One region of the Serratia rhizosphaerae genome, then DNA from elsewhere that is predicted to be linked to it. Evidence: predicted binding sites of a transcription regulator. Region 1 holds the regulator's gene; each other region holds the start of a gene.
What was found. The regulator Fur, encoded in region 1, represses iron uptake genes when iron is present. The targets are predictions, from matches to a motif close to ATAATAATGAGAACNACTATCAA.
Positions count from the first base shown of each region.

Region 2: fes (enterochelin esterase) is a predicted target of Fur. The motif match lies at 1,629-1,651, and genes of this name have one in related genera.
Region 3: fepD (Fe(3+)-siderophore ABC transporter permease) is a predicted target of Fur. The motif match lies at 1,918-1,940, and genes of this name have one in related genera.

Region 1 covers NZ_CP041764.1:874,705-877,960, reverse strand. Annotated here, with positions in the region: gene FO014_RS04140 (family 20 glycosylhydrolase) at 1-1,634, shown strand, start outside; gene fur (ferric iron uptake transcriptional regulator) at 1,749-2,195, opposite strand; gene fldA (flavodoxin FldA) at 2,511-3,050, opposite strand.
Region 2 covers NZ_CP041764.1:5,000,079-5,003,334, forward strand. Annotated here, with positions in the region: gene FO014_RS23255 (MbtH family protein) at 1-222, opposite strand, end outside; gene fes (enterochelin esterase) at 235-1,578, opposite strand; gene FO014_RS23265 (TonB-dependent siderophore receptor) at 1,793-3,256, shown strand, end outside.
Region 3 covers NZ_CP041764.1:3,694,302-3,697,557, reverse strand. Annotated here, with positions in the region: gene fepB (Fe2+-enterobactin ABC transporter substrate-binding protein) at 1-567, shown strand, start outside; gene entS (enterobactin transporter EntS) at 554-1,825, opposite strand; gene fepD (Fe(3+)-siderophore ABC transporter permease) at 1,962-3,035, shown strand; gene fepG (iron-enterobactin ABC transporter permease) at 3,035-3,256, shown strand, end outside.

The DNA of each region.
Region 1 (3,256 bases):
TCCTCGACGTGGCGCGTAACTTCCACCATAAAGATGCGGTGCTGCGCCTGCTGGATCAAATGGCGGCCTATAAGCTGAATAAATTCCATTTCCATCTGACCGACGATGAGGGCTGGCGTATTGAAATCCCCGGCCTGCCGGAGCTGACGGAGGTTGGCGGACAGCGCTGCCATGACCTGAGCGAAACCACCTGCCTGCTGCCGCAGTACGGTCAGGGGCCGGATGTGTACGGCGGTTTCTTCTCACGTCAGGATTACATCGACATTCTCAACTATGCGCAGGCGCGCCATATTGAGGTGATTCCGGAAATCGACATGCCGGCGCATGCCCGTGCGGCGGTGATCGCCATGGAGGCGCGCTATAAGAAACTGCATGCGCAGGGCAAACAGCAAGAAGCGCAGGAGTACCGGCTGGTGGATCCGACCGACACCTCGAACACCACCTCGGTGCAGTTCTTCAACCGCCAGAGCTACCTGAACCCATGTCTGGACTCTTCCACCCGCTTTGTTGACAAAGTGATGGGGGAAATTGCCAAGATGCATCAGCAGGCGGGGCAGCCGATCGGCACCTGGCACTTTGGCGGCGACGAGGCGAAAAACATCCGGCTGGGCGCCGGCTATACCGATGTGAAGAAGCCGGAAGCGGGCAAGGGCATGCTTGACCTGAACAAAGAAGACAAGCCATGGGCGAAGTCACAGGCCTGCCAACGGCTTATCGACAGCGGCAAAGTGGCGGATATGGCACATCTGCCGAGCTACTTCGGTCAGGAAGTCAGCAAGCTGGTGAAGGCGCACGGCATCGATCGGATGCAGGCCTGGCAGGATGGCCTGAAAGATGCCAAAGACGCCAAAGCGTTCGCCACCTCGCGCGTGGGCGTCAACTTCTGGGATACTCTGTACTGGGGCGGTTTTGACTCGGTGAACGACTGGGCCAACAAGGGCTATGAAGTGGTGGTTTCCAACCCGGACTATGTCTATCTGGACTTCCCGTATGAAGTGAACCCGAACGACAGCGGCTATTACTGGGGCACCCGCTTCAGCGACGAACGGAAAATCTTCAGCTTTGCGCCGGACAATATGCCGCAAAACGCGGAAACCTCGGTTGACCGCGACGGCAACGCCTTTACCGCCAAGAGCGATAAGCCGTGGCCGGGAGCGTATGGTCTGTCCGCCCAGCTGTGGAGCGAGGTGGTGCGCACCGATCCGCAGATGGAGTATATGATCTTCCCGCGCGCGCTGTCGGTGGCCGAACGCGCCTGGCACCGTGCCGAATGGGAGCTGGACTATCAGGCGGGCCGCGAATATAAGGGCGGTGAAACGCAGTTTGTCGATACCAAAAAGCTGGCGCAGGAGTGGCTGATTTTTGCCAATATTCTGGGGCAGCGCGAACTGGCCAAGCTGGATGCGGGCGGAATCAGTTACCGTCTGCCGGTGCCGGGCGCCCGTATTGTCGGCGGCAGGCTGGAGGCCAATATTGCGCTGCCGGGCCTGACGATCGAATATTCGACCGACGGCGGCCAGCGTTGGCAGCGTTATGATGATGCCGCCAGGCCGGCGGTGCAGGGCGAAGTGCAGATTCGTTCGGCAAGCCCGGATGGCAAGCGCTTTAGCCGCGCGGAGCCGGTAGCGGCTTAAGTCAACGTCTGCGGCGCCCGAACGGTATAACGGCGGGCGCCGCAGCTCACCCACGATCGGCAGGCATAAAAAAACCGCCGTGCGGCGGTTCCTGTTTACGCTGGCAGGCCAGCTTTACTTCTTGTTATGCAGCGTGTCGTTTTCACGGCAGTCACCGCTGGCACAGTGGCCGTACAGGTACAGGCTGTGGTTGGTGAGTTTGATGCCGTGCTGTTTGGCGATATCGCGCTGACGTTGTTCGATAGACTCATCGCTGAATTCGATCACTTTGCCGCAGTCCAGGCAGATCAGGTGATCGTGATGATGCTGTTGGGTCAGTTCGAATACTGACTTGCCGCCTTCGAAGTTATGGCGCGTGACGATACCGGCGTCGTCGAACTGGTTCAGTACGCGGTAAACCGTCGCCAGACCAATTTCTTCGCCCATGTCGATCAGTTTCTTATACAAATCTTCCGCACTGACATGATGGCAAGCCGGATCTTGCAGCACTTCCAGGATTTTGAGTCGCGGAAGCGTGACTTTTAAGCCGGCCTTCTTCAATGCGGTGTTGTTGTCAGTCATGCGGATTCAGTCCTGTTACTATGCTAATCAGTTGAGGCATTGTTGCCTGTGGCATCGGTCGGCACAAAGCGTTAATAGCGTCTCATTATAGAACCGGTTGCCCTAAATGGAAACCGCCGGTTGTTAACAAAAGCCTACTGCGCCGTTACATGTTGCGCGTGCAACATCTTGATGAATGGGATAAACCGGGGCCAAAGTCTACCGTGACGGGGAGGGAAGTTACTAATATGTAGCTTCTATTGCTTCAATCCGTGATGCCGATAACGGCCCCGCCGCTCAGCAGGGCCACCTATCGCAGCATTGCGGAGCGTTGAATCAGCCGATGATATCGGCCAGGCTCAGCTCTTCAACAATCTGTTTGACCCAGGCTTCCACGCGTTCGTTGGTCAGTTCCGGCTGGCGGTCTTCATCAATGGCCAAGCCGATAAAGTTGTCATCGTCCGCCAGACCCTTGGAGGCTTCGAAATGGTAGCCTTTGGTTGGCCAGTGGCCGACGATGGCAGCGCCGCGTGGTTCGATAATATCGCGGATGGTGCCCATCGCGTCACAGAAGTACTCGGCATAGTCTTCCTGATCGCCGCAGCCGAACAGCGCAACCAGCTTACCGTTGAAGTCTATTTCTTCCAGCGTCGGGAAAAAGTCGTCCCAGTCACATTGTGCTTCACCGTAGTACCAGGTCGGGATGCCCAGCAGCAAAATGTCAAATGCGTCCAGATCTTCTTTGCTGCTTTTGGCGATGTCGTGAATCTCAGCAACATCATCGCCGAAATCTTTGCGAAGGAGCTTTTGAATCATCTTGGCAATGTTTTCGGTATTGCCCGTGTCGCTGCCAAAGAAAATGCCTACGTTAGCCATATTGCGTATAACCTTTTAATTCAATAAATTACAATACGTTTCGCCTGCTGATCGCATCGGTATCGTTGTAAAGTGGCGTCTTGGTAAAGACCTGGGTCCTACCGGTAAACGCCTATCATGCCAGAAATTTGCTCCGGGGTTTTATCGCGTTCATGCGATGCCGGAAAGTAAGGCGGCGTTAAGCGAGCATCATCCTTACGCCGTGT
Region 2 (3,256 bases), 970 kb from region 1:
CGCCGGCGTTACGCTGTTTTTCAGCGCCGCGGGGCGCATGTCCTGCCAATGGGCTTCGATAAACGCGATGCACTCGGCGCGCGTCGCCGGCCCCATCACCTCATGCCAGCCTGCCGGCACGGCGGCAAACTGCGGCCACAGCGAATACTGCTGTTGCTGGTTGATCAGCACCAAAAACGGCAGGCTTTCATCATCAAAAGGGTTTTGTTGTTCCTGAGTCATTTCCATCACCTGTTAGTCGAAATGTATGTCGTCCATATCGGAAAGCAGCCAGTGCAGTCCGTCCAGCAGCCCGCCGCGCCAGCACAGCGCGTCATGGCCGCCGGAAAATACCCGGTAGTTGACCCGATGCCCGGCGGCCTTCAGCGCCTGCTGCATCTGTTGATTCACAAATTCGATATCCGCTTCCCGGTCGCCGGCTTCCTGAAATACCGTCAGCGTGCCCGCGGCCACCCGGCCCTGACGCACCTGCTGCGTCAGCCAGCCTTCGTCAAACTCCGCGCGCCGGGCAAAATCGGTGACGTACTGCACCGTCGGCCACCAGAACGAACCGGACTGGCTCAGCACCCGGCCAAAGCGCTGCGGCCAGTGCAGCCCGGCGTACATCGCCGCCAGCCCGCCGTAGCTCTGCCCCGCCACCACGGTGCGCGCGCCGCTGTCGCTGAACGCCATGCGTTGGCGCACCAACGGCAGCAACTCCGCCTGCAGCGCCAGCCAAAAGTCGGCATTGCAGGGCAGTTCCCGCTCGCGGTGCTGGCCGTCGATCACATCAATCAGCAGATAGCAGGCCGGCGGCAGCCGACCGGCAGCCGTTTCGCGCGCCAGCACCGGCAGCAGAGGCTGGCCGTCCACCCAGTTCTGACCGTCCAGCAGGATCACCAGCGGCCGCTCAGCCGCAGAGGCGCCCTCGCCGCTGGCGTACGCCCAGATGCGGCGCTGATTGCCCAGCGTTTCGCTGCGCCACAGGAAGTGGTGTAACCGCGACGCATCAAGCGGCGGCGGCGTGGTCAGCCAGGCGCGCTGATCGGCGGCGTCCGGCCCTTGCGCCAGCGACAACGGCTGGCCGATGCGGGTCGACGCGGCGGGATAGGGATTGAGCGGATCGGCAATTGCCAGCGGGAACAGAGAGATCCACCAGGCGCGCTGCTGCTGGCGGCACTGCGCCCGATCGGCGCTGAAAACGGGGGGAAGCTGCGCATCCTGCACCGGGATCAGACTGTAACTGCCGCGCCAGTCGCGCGGCAGCAGGGTTGACCAGTGCCAGATATCCGTGCCCGGCAGACGCTGCAGCGTGCTTGGATCGGTGCTGTGGTGGTCGGTCACGCCGTTGATATCGACATACACCCGCCGGATCGGCGAACGCGGCTCATCCCCGTGCGGATCGCGCCACAGCCAGGTGAAGCGCGCCTGCTGCCGATCATGCTCTTCGACGATCGGCGTTCCCCGCTGCGCGACCTGCTGCCACCACGCCGCCTGCCCGGCCTGTTCAGCCTGCAACCACCGGCTGACCGTCCCTGCCGCTACCGTGCTCTGTGCGCTTACTGCCGCTCCCTGTCGGGCGACTGGCAAAATATGCATGTAATTCCTTACGGTAAAGTGAGGTAGTTTTACGAAGATTTACAATCGTATTGATAATCATTCTTATTTTCAATATCATTTGCGAGCTTTTTTGCTACGGCGCGTTTCGGCAAATCAGCAACGGCCGACAGGTGGGATAAACAAGGCCGTCAGCAGGCAGCGTGAGGAGTAACGCACGCCTTCATACAGCACACGTTTTTATTCAGGGGTTACAATGAGATTGAAAAACAAAGGGATAATTAGAAAACAACCGGCAACGCCGGGGCAGCTGTTCTATTTGTTATTTTCACCTTCCCTCATCCTGTTGCCGGCGCTGCCGGGCTATGCGGCGGACGAAGAGAGCATGATCGTCACGGCGCAAAGCGTGACCGCGCCGCTGAAAGGCCCGGTGGCCAAAGACAGCGCCGCCGGCACCAAAACCGCCACCCCGCTGCGCAAAACGCCGCAGGCGATTTCCGTGATTACCCGCCAGCAGATGGACGACCAGGCCGCCCTCTCCGTGTCTGATGCGCTGAACTACACCAGCGGCCTGCTGACCAACTACCGCGGCGGCTCGAACCGCAACGATGAGGTGATCGCCCGCGGCTTCCGCTATATGCCCAAGTTTCTTGACGGCCTGAGCTACGGCCTGTCCGGCCAGGCCGGCGCGGCGGGCCAGATCGATCCCTGGCTGCTGGAGCGCGTCGAGGTGGTGCACGGCCCGGCTTCCGTGCTGTATGGGCAGGTCAACCCCGGGGGCATTATCAGCATGACCAGCAAGCGCCCCACCGCCGAGAGCATCCACAAAATCCGCCTCAGCAGCGGTAACCGCCACTACGGCGAGGCGGCGTTTGATTTCGGCGGCCGGCTCAACGACGACAACACGCTGTTCTACCGGCTGAACGGCGTCGCCAGCACCCAGCATCAGTCGATGAAAGACAACAAGCAGCAGCGTCTGGCCATCGCCCCGGCGCTCACCTGGCTGCCCAATGCCGACACCAGCTTTACGCTGCTGACCAGCTACCAGAACGAACCGAAGGCCGGCTTCCGCAACTTCCTGCCCGCCAACGGCACGGTGTTCAGCACCAGCGCGGGACGTATTCCCTACGACTTCAACGTCAGCGACCCGAGCTACAACCAGGCAAAGCGCGAGCAAACCTCGGTGGGCTATATTTTCGACCACAGCCTCAACGACGTGCTCACCTTCCAGCAGAACCTGCGCTACACCAATATGGACGAGTCCTACAAATATCTGGTGTACACCTTTGACGCCGACGACCGTAACGATCATTCCATCAACCGCCGGCCGCAGCACGATAAAATCGAGTCGCAGGAGCTCGGCATCGACAACCAGCTGAAGGCCGAATTCGCCACCGCCGACGTCAAGCACACGCTGCTGGGCGGGCTGGATTACAAATGGAGCGACGTGGACAGCAAGCTGTGGCGCGACAGCGGCGATCAATACATTCTCGACTGGGCGCACCCGACCCCGGTGCATATCGATGAAAGCACCTTCAGCCTGGCCACCAGCACCCGCAAAAAGCTGGACCAGCTGGGGATCTACCTGCAGGATCAGCTGGAGTGGAACCGCTGGAACCTGCTGCTGTCCGGCCGTCAGGACTGGTCGGAAGTCCGCACGCAGGACCGCGTGGCGGACAGCAACGTGCAGCAGAACGACAGCAAGTTCAGCGGCCGCGCC
Region 3 (3,256 bases), 2.3 Mb from region 1:
GACCAGCTGTCCGTCATCGCGCCGGTGCTGGTGGTCAACTATGACGATAAAAGCTGGCAGGAGCTGGCGAAAGAGCTGGGTTATGCCACCGGGCGCGACGCCCAGGCCGAGAAACTGACCGCCGACTTCGCCGCCCGCGAACAGGCGCTGAAGCAGCACATCACGCTGCCGCCGCAGCCGGTCTCCGCCCTGGTTTTCCGTCAGGACGGCAAAGCCGCCAACCTGTGGACCGGCGAATCCTCACAGGGGAAAATGCTGCAGCAGCTGGGGTTCACCCTGGCGCAGCCGCCGGCCAACCTGCACACCAGCACCAGCCAAGGCTCGCGTGAAGATATTGTTCAACTGTCGGGAGAGAGTCTGGCGGCGGGGCTGAATGGCCAGACGCTGCTGCTGTTCGCCAATGACGAGAATGACGTACAGCGTCTGGTGAATAATAAATTTCTGGCGCAGCTGCCGGCGGTGCAAAATAAACAGGTCTATGCGCTCGGCAACGAAACCTTCCGTCTGGACTACTACAGCGCCAGCAACCTGCTGACGCTGTTGGAAAAACGCTTTACTTCCCGCTAGTCTGCGCCACAGCGGGCTGGAGGGTCGCCTCCGGTTCGCTGCGCGTTACCCGCCGCAAACTGCCCATCACCAACAGCAGCACCACGCCCAGCAGCGCCGCACCGAAGCCGAAGCCGGTCGAGGTCATGGCCGGCAGCATAAACGCCCCCATCGCCCCCAGCAGCAGCGCGCCCAGCGCGTCGCCCACCACGTTCTGCGCGGTCCACAGGCCGTTGACGCGGCCAAGGAACGCATCCGGCGTCAGGTTCTGAATCAGCCCGTACTGCAGCAGGGAATTCAGCGCGCTCAGATAGCCAAAGGCCACCAGACACGCCAGCGCCAGGCCGTACCACGGCATCAGGCCAAACAGGCCGACGGCGATAAAGGCAGCGATGGCGGTCAGCAGCATCATCCAGCCCGGCCGCGCCACCTGCGCCACCCGGCCGCTGGTGAAGGCGCCGAGGGCGGCGCCCAGCGGCACGGCGGCATACATAAAGCCCAGTTGCGAAGCGTCAACGCCCCAACTGCCGGCCAGCGCCGGATACAGGATGCGCACCGCGCTGGCCATGGTCAGCAGCGCGCCGATCAGCGCCACCATGCCAATCACTTTATTCTGGAACAGGAAGGAGAAACCGCCGGCCAGCGCCTTCAGCGGGTGTTCGCGCGGCTGCTCCGGCGGCGGCAGCTGCGGCAGACGCAGCAACGGAACCAGCGTCAGCAGCGTGCCAAGCGCCGCCAGCCCGTAGTTCCAGGCCACTCCCGCGTGGGCGATCAGCAGACCGCCCGCCGCCGGTGAGAGAATCGAACCAAAGCGAACCGTCAGCATGCTGATGGCGCCGGCCTGTACGATATTTTCACGGCCGACCAGCGCCGGCGTCGCCGCCAGCAGCGCCGTGACGCCCACCGCACCGAAGAAGCCGTCCCACACCGCCAGCAGGTAAATCGCCGTCAGCGACGGCTCCGGCAGCGCCGCATTGAGGCACATGCCGACAAAGCCGACGCCGCAGGTGGAGCGGGCAAACAGGATCAGGCGACGGCGCTCATAGCGGTCGGCCAGGACGCCGCCCATCAGCAGACCGGCAAACATGCCGCCGCCGGCCAGCGTCACCGCCAGACCAACCAGCAGCGTCGAATCGGTCAGCGCCTGGATCTGCACCGGAATGGCAATCGCCATCAATCCCAGCGCCAGAATAGAGATAAAGCGCGCGCAGAAAACGGCGCGGAACGCCTGATTGGTCTTTAACAAACCAAAATCAAGCAAAATCGAGGGCTTACTCATGTGTTTTATCACCACAGCTTTATAAAGGAATTGCACGCTTGCTACTGCAATGGGGCAGCGACTCATGCTACCATAGATGAATACAATCAATAATGATAATAAATATCATTAATATTCAATTGAATAATGGGCTGTTATGTTCCGGCTTACACACAATTGCTCGCACGCTGCTTCAGCGCCCCAGGAAACTCTGTTTTTAGGTACTACGCGCACCTTTCGCCGCCGGCTCTACGCGCTGCTGTTCGCCGTACTGATACTGCTGCTGATGATGGCGCTCAGCCTGGCGCTGGGCGCCCAATCCATCCCCTTCTCCACCGTTCTGCAGGCATTAAACGGCCAGTGCAGCGGCGTTGACTGCGTGATCATCACCGACGCCCGCCTGCCGCGTACGCTGATCGGCGTGCTGGCCGGCATCGCGCTCGGTCTGGCCGGCGCCCTGATGCAGACCTTGTCGCGCAACCCGCTGGCAGACCCGGGCATTCTCGGCGTCAACGCCGGCGCCGGTTTCGCCGTGGTGCTGGGCATGTCGCTGTTCGGCGCCACCGACATCGGCCAATATCTGTGGTTCGCTTTTGCCGGTGCGCTCTGCGCCTCGCTGCTGGTGGCGCTGGTAGGCGCACTCGGGCGCAGCACGCTGAATCCGGTGCGCCTGACGCTGGCGGGCGTGGCGCTGGGCGCGGTGCTGGACGGCATGACCACCGGGATTTCTCTGCTTAATCCGCAGGTGTTCGACCAGCTGCGCTTCTGGCAGGCCGGCTCGCTGGATATCCAAAATATGCAGGTGGTGCGCACCGTCGCGCTGCCGATTCTCCTCGGTACGCTGATCGCCCTGTGGCTGACCAAAGCCCTCAACAGCCTGAGCATGGGCAGCGATCTGGCCACCGCGCTGGGTACCGGCATCGTACGTACGCAGCTGCTCGGCCTGCTGGCAATCACCCTGCTGTGCGGCGGCGCCACCGCCGCCGTCGGCCCAATCGCCTTCGTCGGCCTGATGATGCCGCATATCGCCCGCCGTCTGGCCGGCTCCGAACTGCACTGGATTTTACCCTGGACGCTGGTGCTGACGCCGATCCTGCTGCTCAGCGCCGATTTAGTCGGCCGTTTCCTGGTGCCGGGCGAGCTGCGCGTCTCCATCGTCACCGCGCTGATTGGCGCACCGGTGCTGATTGCGCTGGTGCGTCAGCGTCATATGTTCAGGAGGAGTCGCTGATGGCCAGCCATACCGCCATGTTGTCCGCGCCGCAACGCGCCGCCCGCCTGTCGCGCGCCACCCTGACCGTGCTGCTGCTCACCGCCGCCTGCGCGGCGCTGGCCGTCTACGCCCTCGGCGCCGGCACGCTGTCTTTGAGCGCTGCGCAGGTGATTGACGCCCTGCGCGGCGAAGGCCCCGCCAATCTGGCGGTAATCGTCACCCAGTGGCGTCTGCCGCGC